Linked DNA regions of Desulfurococcus amylolyticus Z-533. The main gene of each other region encodes a partner of the protein of the gene in region 2 in a complex. Links are inferred from orthologs where the notes say so. Each region holds a gene or a part of one and is shown on either strand. Other genes may lie near its edges.

Region 1 (4,382 bases), 1.1 Mb from region 2 along the record:
CCTCGTTCTTACCGTACTTATATACTACTTCACCTTTTTCCGTTGAAAAATCCCAGAGCCCCACCAGGATAATATCTCCCTCGGTTATCCATACCTTCCTCCTTAGTTTACCAGGTATCCTTATCTTTCTATCGACTCCATCGAGGCACTTAGCTATGAGATAGTCTCCGCCTAGATGCCTTACTACACCACATATTATCGTCCCCTCATCAGGGTTGGGTAGTGGTATCTCTCCACCATGCTCATCTCCCTGTTTTTGATGCTTCTTACTCAGACACCTCACCCCTCCTTTTTTACTACTAGTTCTCTTTCACCATCACTCAATATTATAACTTTATCACCCGGCTTTAACCCATAATTAGCTGGGGTTAAGGATGCCTCTCTCAACTCACCTGTTTCCTCGTTTAGGAGATATATTGTTGACTTGTCTATGGCTATTACAGTGAATACTCGTTCATCTATATAGATCCCACCGGGCTTTTCGAGCACTCTGTCCCAGTACTCTGAGAGACGAGCTTCCACTTCTTCCCCTGTCTCCAGGATGAGGATTCTAATGACACCGTTTTCAACTTGTTTAACAATACCTAGTTTACCCCTGTATCTCACTATGTCGTTCTCTCTGATTGCGGGTATCCTTACCGATATAGTCATCACTCCGCTCCATTTACCCTCTTGGAAATCGTATTTCGTCGACTTAAACGACTCCGAGGTCTTAGCCCCATATTTCTTTACCAATATGTTAACATATTTCCTCGGGGACACTATATCTTCGAATTTTATGTCTAAACCCTCCCGTAGCTCCATTACTTCGATGATACTTTCACCTATTTCAAGATCACGTAGTAACTCCATGACCTCGCGTCGCAGCCCTTCTATGTTTTCTAGTGGTTCAAACCTCACCTGTACGAGTACTTTATGTGAACCAGTTGTTCTCCTCATGCATTTATCGCAGGTTCTATATCTAAGCTTTGTAATTACTACCTGGTTTACCTTGACAACATGTCTTCCATTGACTTCCATGGTGAATATCGCTTTAACACCATATTCACCAGCGTTGATCTTGTATATGTCGGAAACCACGTCAACCTCGATTACACTTATATTCTCATATAGGAATCTATGGAGATCCGCCAGTAGCTCCCTCCTTATAACCTCCCTTATGTCTAGGGAAGGATGCCATGCCCCCTTAAAATACCATGAACCGCATTTAGGGCATATTGTCAGTTCTACATGAGGGGTTTCCTTGAAGACTCCATGGTACTTTAGGTAGCAATTAACGCATAAGCTGTTGATTAAATCCTCCTGTTTGAATTCCCTCCCGCATTTAACGCAGAAACGAGTATTACTCAAAACATTATACCCCTATTAAATCCTCATGAAAAGAGCTATGGGTATGCCCTTTATTCTTAAAACTGCTTCAGGATGGATTAATCCCATCTCTAATGCAGCCTGGACTATTTGCTCCCCCACTATATTACCGATGGTTGCTGTAGCAAGTATTTTAACTGCTTCCTCGAGATCTAATAGTTCGCCTTTATAGAAGTAGGGGTCAACGTAGAAGTTAGCCTTAATGTTCTCGTCTACTAGGTGTAGTCCCAGAATGTTTTCATCACATGCTGCAATGATTACCTCTCCATCGACAACTTGTTTCTTAACATAGGTCTTAACCCTTTCCTTCCCTCGGTTCTCCATGATTACACCTTAAAATGCTGGAAGAGTTGTCTCAGCACCGCATGCATCGCATCTAAGCACGAATACCTTTCCCTTCTTAGTTAACCTTGTATGTACTGAACCACATGTGCTACACTTAACATACCTCTCTACAAACCTTACTAGTAACTGATTGATTGCCTGCGGATTAAACTTGCCCTTTAATTCCAGTTGGCCAGCTTCATTGATTGAGCCTGGCACATTCAACTCCTTCATGAAGTACCTCTTTAATAACTCTTCATCCCTATTAAGCACGCTGGCTATCTGCCTGAAATTTTGCACAACTGTTTTACTCCCGATGACGAGTACGTCGGCATGGGGCATCTCAAATACTTCGCCGCTCCCACGCTTGCCTCCAAGCTTCTCAAAGGCCCTCTCAACTAGTTTCTCATATCCTGGTAGGCTCTGCCTACTCAATTTACACACCTATGCTCCATGGATGATATAATAGGGTTATATATATGTAATCTTATGAAGAAGCAGGATATCAGGTATCTTTACGCCGGGGATGGCTGGAAACGGGTGCTGGTATGAGGGTGTATATTGAGACCTATGGATGTGCCCTGAATAAGAGCGATGAAGCATTGATGGTGGAGAATATTCTGCGCGAGGGACACGAATTAGTTAACAGTATCGAAGATGCTGATACCCTTATAATCAATACATGTATTGTGAGACTGGATACAGAATACCACATGGTTAAAAGGATAAGGGAGCTGTATGAAGTAGCTAGTAGAACAGGTAAGAAGCTAATTGTAGCCGGATGTATGGCCAAGGCCGAACCATACACGGTGTTAAAGATAGCACCTGAGGCCAGCCTTGTTTCGCCCCAGAATTCTGCCTTGATCACAGAAGTCCTGAAGACGCGGGGTAAGGTTATATTGATTGATGGATTAAGGGAAAGAGATAGAATAGGAATTCATGTAGAAGATAGGATCGCCCCGATACCAATACAGGAGGGCTGTCTAAGCAATTGCAGCTTTTGTATAACCAAGCATGCTAGACGCGTCCTCGTCAGCCATGGTATCGATGCTGTTGTAAAAGCAGTGGAGAGAGCAGTTAGAAACGGGGCAGTAGAGATACAGTTGACGGGTATGGATCTAGGTACATATGGCTTGGACCTCTATAAGACACGGAAGCTTCCGGAGCTGGTTAAGGAGGTGAGTAGAAGAGTCAGTGGTGGATACATGATTAGAATAGGTATGATAAACCCGGAGCACTTACGCTACATCCTTGATGATTTAATAGATGCTATCAATGAATCCAGCAAGGTATATAGGTTCCTCCACATACCTCTGCAATCAGGAAGCAATAAAGTACTTAGTGTAATGCGCCGCAACTATAGCGTGGAGGAGTATATCGAGATAGTTAATGAGGTTAAATCAAGGATACCTGGTGTAAGTATTGCAACCGATATCATCGTTGGACATCCCATGGAGGATGAGGAAGACTTCAACGAGACCCTTAAAGTTATAAGGGAACTAGAGTTTGAAAGAGTTCACTTGGCAGGTTATAGTATAAGACCGCTGACTTATTCAGCGTCACTACCCCAGGTACCAACCAGAGTTAAGAAGGAAAGGGTTCTAAGGGCCCTACAGGTCATAGAAGAGGTTGGCTTGAAAATACGTTTAAAATACGTTGGAAAAGAAGTGGAATGTTTCACCACGGAGCATTCGAATACATGGATTTGTAGGCTTGAAAACTATATCCCGGTAGTGGTAACAGGTAAGAGCGGAGACCCCGCTCTAGATTATGGTAGATGGATCAGGGTGCTCGTAGACAATGCTACATTTTTCGATCTAAGGGGGAGATTCCTGGAGAGTAAGTAGTACTCTACAAAGCTGTGAACGGAGACACTCTACTCCTTTAAAGCAGTTAATCGCTCATCACGTTGATACCGCTGGCTTTACCCTCAAGGGTCTTGGAGAGCGTTGAAACTAACTCGATCATAGCTTTTCTCACATCTTCATCCCTTATAGTTGCTTGAACAGGATAGAGTGTTACAAGGTATTCTAAGCGGTTGTTTGATACTTTAGCTAAAACTATCTTCCTCAAATCCTTGAAACCTGGGTGTCTGTACTCCTCTAACTTCTCTGTGATCTGCCTATCTAGCTCGCTTAAATAGTTCATATTGATGCCCTCACCAGGTAAATCAACAACTACTCTGAGGGTTAACTGTGGAGGCAGCGGCTTGAAGATAGCCCGTATTAACTGTATGTTTGGTATATAATGCTCGACCCCATGTATATCCTGGACAACAGTATTTCTCGACGTTATCTTCAATATTTTACCGGTTAACGGTTTTTGGATACCCGGCATTGATATCTCATAGTACCTATTCTTCAATGGTAACTCCATTTGAAGTATTATCATCGATATATATGAGATCAACGGGTGTATGAAGAGCACTAAGGCTACTAGACCTAGAAGCCCGAAGATTGTAAGTATTCCCCAATACTGTGGAATAAATAGCATGACGGCTGTACTAATCAATATTACCACTAGTACAATATCGATGATCCTTATGGAGATATCTCGTACATTACCTGAAATGCTTCCACGTTCAGAAAGCGAGCTCAGTAATCGTGACGTAATTACCCTTATCAATATTGCTGTCAGCAATATAATAATGAATAAACTAATGCTTGCAACGTTTATTCCCGTGTCCTGGA
Region 2 (3,960 bases):
TCTTTCCGACTCAAACCCATACTCGTATAACTTGCCGACCAACTGGTATATCCTCTCCTCTAGAATACTTATCGTTCTAGGGCTTTGCCTCTTAACGCTTTCAAGGAATGGAGTGTCTGGAAAGGCTTTCCATCCCTCAAGCCTATCTATTTTATTAGCTGCAACAATGAATGGCACCCTCTTCTCCTTCAATATGTTCAATGCCTCTATGGTTTGAGGCTGGAATCCTTCAACCACATCTACGACAAGTATAGCCATATCAGCTACACTACCCCCTCTTCTCCTAAGATTACTAAATAATTCATGTCCGGGCGTGTCAATGAAGAGTAAGCCCGGTATCTCTATGACTAGCTTTGGAAAATACTTCTTTAGAGGCTCAGTAATCTTGTTTAAGACACTTGCAGGTACTACACTAGCTCCAACATGCTGCGTTATCTCGCCTGGCTCCTTCTTAGCTACAGCTGTACCCCTGATCTTATCAAGTAGTGTTGTTTTTCCATGATCCACATGACCCAGTACAACTATTATGGGTTGTCTAATCCAGGTTTTCTTATCACTACTCAACTCCAACACCATGTAAACACTGTATGTGGCCCACTAGTAAGCCTAGTTATTCTAAACCATTAACGTGCTTATATCGGTTAATTCTTATTTTACGGCATCAGCCTATTGCGGGTTCTAAATCCTTTCTGAATTCTTGTAGATATTTTAGAGCCCACCCAGGTAACCCAGTGTCTAAAAGCCTATAAACAGGTAATCACAGGTATCCACCAGACCCGAACCCCCTTAACAACCCTAGAAAACATAAACGTTGCTTCTACGCCCCTAATAGAGACCATTAAAAACCCTGGGTATAAAAAGGGGATACTGGGTAAAATATACCCCAGACACCCACCGGGCAACTGGTGGTAGATATGCCTGACTTCAAGATAGTGGTAAATGATCCGGAGGCACCCAAGAAGGAGAAATTAGTTAAAGTAAAAGTGGAAGGAGACCCCGAAATACAACTCACAGATAAAGTGAAGGAGAAGCTGGAGCTACCAGTGTTTAAAGTAAATAGTAAAACAGCGAGTGAAATAGGGGCTGTCCACGGGGTAGCCACTATAAGAATGCGGCGTCCAGATACAGGGGACAAGGTGAAGTTTACTGGGAGAATAATCATAGATGACAACGTGCCTGATAACGTTGTGAAAGTCAGCATGGAGCAATTAATTAATGCAACGGGACAGAACGAGCTGGAAGGCGAGATCTTCCGCGCAAGAGCATGGCAGATAAGGATAAATGACGAGAGAACTCAAACTATTATCGGCCTTAAGATAGGTGATTATATTGATGGATCAATAATCGGCCTGAAAGGGGTTAAACTAGCTATAACAGGAGGTAGCGACATAAGTGGTTTCCCAATGAGGCCTGATATAAGTGGACCGGTTAAAAAGAAGGTGTTATTATCGGGTCCACCAGGTTTCCATCCCGAAGAAGACGGTGAACGAAGGAGAAAGACTGTTAGAGGCAACACTATAGCGCCCGATATAGTCCAAATAAACACGAAGATCGTATATGAATCAAAATAAAAGAGCGCCCTAAAGGCATGAATTATTTTTAACCATGGCAGTCTCTGCACATGAGGATTGGGCGGCTTGGATTTATAAATGAATCTAAACTAAATTATTCTAGCTAAGGTGAATAAGTAATCATGCCGTGGGATATTAAGCCACCCGAGGTCAACATAGGCGTCGTTGGACACGTTGACCACGGTAAAACCACTCTGGTCCAAGCATTGACGGGTGTCTGGACAGCAAAGCACAGCCTAGAGATAGAACGTGGAATGACTATTAAACTAGGATATGCTGATGGGAACATCGCCTATTGTGATGGGCTACCGCTACCTGACGCATACACGATTAAAGAGTATTGTCCAGACGGCTCTGAGTCGAAGTTGCTTAGAAGGGTTAGCTACGTTGACGCGCCTGGTCATGAATTATATATGACGACCATGTTGAGTGGGGCAATGATCATGGATGGAGCTATATTAGTTATCGCGGCCAACGAGCCATGTCCTCAGCCACAGACGGTAGAGCACTTGATGGCGTTGAACATCCTCGGTTTACGGAACATCATCATTGTTCAGAACAAAATAGATGTCGTCGATAAAAAACGCGCATTAGAGAACTATAACGAGATCTTAAAGCTGGTTAAAGGCACTGTAGCCGAGAACGCACCAATAATACCGGTCAGCGCCCTACACCACATCAACATAGATGCATTGCTCCAAGCTATACAAGAGATCATTCCAACACCTGAGAGAGACTACACGAAGCCTCCATTAATGTATGTTGTGAGAAGCTTTGATGTAAACAAGCCCGGCACCCCCTATGATAAAATAGAGGGAGGAGTAATCGGGGGCTCCCTTCTACAAGGGCGTTTCAGAGTAGGAGATGAGATAATGATACTCCCCGGGATAAAGACGCAAGTAGGGAGTGCTAAATCACAGGTCTCTAAATACGAGCCTATAGTGACGACTATAGAGGAGGTACGCTATGGCAACTTAATAGTGGATGAGGCCAGACCTGGAGGACTGGTGGCAATACAGACCAAGCTGGATCCCTCGCTAACTAAAGGTGATCAATTAGTGGGTTCAATAGTAACCACTCCTAGGAACAATATACCAGTTGTGAAGACCTTGGAGGTGCGCTTCCAGTTGTTCGAGAGAATAGTGGGCACCAAAGAACTAGGAAAACTCCCACCAATACAGGTGAATGAGAAAATAGCCGTTGCAATCGGTACAGCGAACAGGGTAGCCGTAGTGAAGTCTATAAGGAAAGATATAATGACCATAGAGCTAACAGACCCTGTTGCAACATGGAGTGGATCCAGGATAGCTATAAGCCGCCGTGTATTAGCAAGGTGGAGGCTTGCTGGCTGGGGGATAATAGAGGGTGTCTCAGAATAAGGGGATAACTGTTTTACTCGATACAAACATGCTTCTCATGATGGCTAACGGCATACCTGTACTTGAACAAATAGAGGAGAAGCTTCTCACGAAGCCAAGGTACATAGTGATAAAGCCCGTATACGATGAACTAGTTAGAATAGTGGACTCAGAGAAGCCCAGTATTAGTAGGAGGGCGAGATTAGCACTTGAAATAGTTAACAGGTATTGTGAGATAGTGGATTACGCTGTAAACCCCGGTGAAACAGTCGATGATGCTATATTAAGATACGCCAGCGAAAACAACGTCGTGGTAGCCACAAATGATAAAGAGTTAAGGAGGCGCCTCAGGAGCCGTGGGCTACCAGAAATATATCTCCGTGAGGAGTCGTGGAGAATAGATGTGGAAGGGGTTCCCTCATTCTACTGATTTAAGGGCGTCATTATAATTAGTATTTAAAACCTATAATAGTTAATTAAAAATATCAACACATACTTAAACACTGGTGATTAAACCATGTATTCACTGATAAGAGTAAATGATGTAATCAGGATACCGCCAGCGAAATTTGGGAGACCAGTGAAAGACGTGGCGCTTGAGGAACTACGGAGCAAGTACGAAGGAACAATAGCATCAATAGAGTCCAAGGGCGGCGAACATAAGCTAGGGATTATAGTAACCATAATAGATGTAAAAGTCGATGAAAATGGGAGGATACTACCCGGAGATGGTGCAACATACCATGACGTGGAAATGAGTGCCCTAGTATTCAGCCCATTCATCAAGGAAGTTGTTGAGGGCGAAGCAGTTACGGTAGCTAAGTCAGGTATATATTTAAACCTAGGTGTTTTAGATGGATTCATCCATATAAACCAGGTATCCGAGGAAAAGGTTTCCTATGACAATACACGTTCGGCAATAATGTTAGAGGAGTCCCATAGAACAATAGAGAAAGGAGACATTCTCAGAGCAAAGATATACACTATTGGAATATTACCGGGTAAGGGGTTGAGAATACATATGACGATGA

Evidence for each region. Proteins that work in one complex are often made in the same cells at the same time.
Region 1: the proteins of SPHMEL_RS00505 (region 2) and SPHMEL_RS06275 are in contact, whole or in part, in a crystal structure (PDB 2QMU), measured with the Saccharolobus solfataricus proteins. The link is inferred for Desulfurococcus amylolyticus Z-533 from one-to-one orthologs. Residues at the interface, in WP_009988771.1 of Saccharolobus solfataricus: Trp33, Pro65, Glu66, Gln148, Val151, Asp152, Val154, Ser155, Lys156, Ala159, Leu160, Tyr163, Arg164, Lys167, Ile180, Ile181, Pro182, Val183, Ser184, Leu186, His187, Ile189, Asn190, Asp192, Ser193; in WP_231918336.1 of Saccharolobus solfataricus: Met1, Leu2, Arg4, Leu5, Tyr6, Lys8, Leu9, Pro10, Ile106, Lys108, Lys109, Glu110, Lys111.

Annotation. Positions count from the first base shown.
Region 1 is NZ_KI911318.1:1,185,202-1,189,583, reverse strand. What follows is about bases 415-3,156. They hold SPHMEL_RS06275 (translation initiation factor IF-2 subunit beta), read right to left. Parts: upstream 2,128-3,156; coding sequence 1,702-2,127; downstream 415-1,701. Other genes in these bases: SPHMEL_RS06270 (tRNA (N(6)-L-threonylcarbamoyladenosine(37)-C(2))-methylthiotransferase), read left to right, coding at 2,241-3,156; SPHMEL_RS06280 (DUF424 domain-containing protein), read right to left, coding at 1,366-1,692; SPHMEL_RS06285 (60S ribosomal export protein NMD3), read right to left, coding at 415-1,350. Also shown: SPHMEL_RS06290 (translation initiation factor aIF-1A), read right to left, coding at 1-283; more of SPHMEL_RS06285, read right to left, coding at 280-414; more of SPHMEL_RS06270, read left to right, coding at 3,157-3,539; SPHMEL_RS06265 (hypothetical protein), read right to left, coding at 3,586-4,119; SPHMEL_RS07565 (hypothetical protein), read left to right, coding at 4,109-4,382. UniProt on the Methanocaldococcus jannaschii protein: eIF-2 functions in the early steps of protein synthesis by forming a ternary complex with GTP and initiator tRNA.
Region 2 is NZ_KI911318.1:85,819-89,778, reverse strand. The notes cover bases 1,027-3,821. They hold SPHMEL_RS00505 (translation initiation factor IF-2 subunit gamma), read left to right. Parts: upstream 1,027-1,693; coding sequence 1,694-2,950; downstream 2,951-3,821. Other genes in these bases: SPHMEL_RS00495 (DNA-directed RNA polymerase), read left to right, coding at 3,447-3,821; SPHMEL_RS00500 (PIN domain-containing protein), read left to right, coding at 2,937-3,359; SPHMEL_RS00510 (30S ribosomal protein S6e), read left to right, coding at 1,027-1,571. Also shown: infB (translation initiation factor IF-2), read right to left, coding at 1-576; more of SPHMEL_RS00510, read left to right, coding at 915-1,026; more of SPHMEL_RS00495, read left to right, coding at 3,822-3,960. UniProt on the Methanocaldococcus jannaschii protein: eIF-2 functions in the early steps of protein synthesis by forming a ternary complex with GTP and initiator tRNA.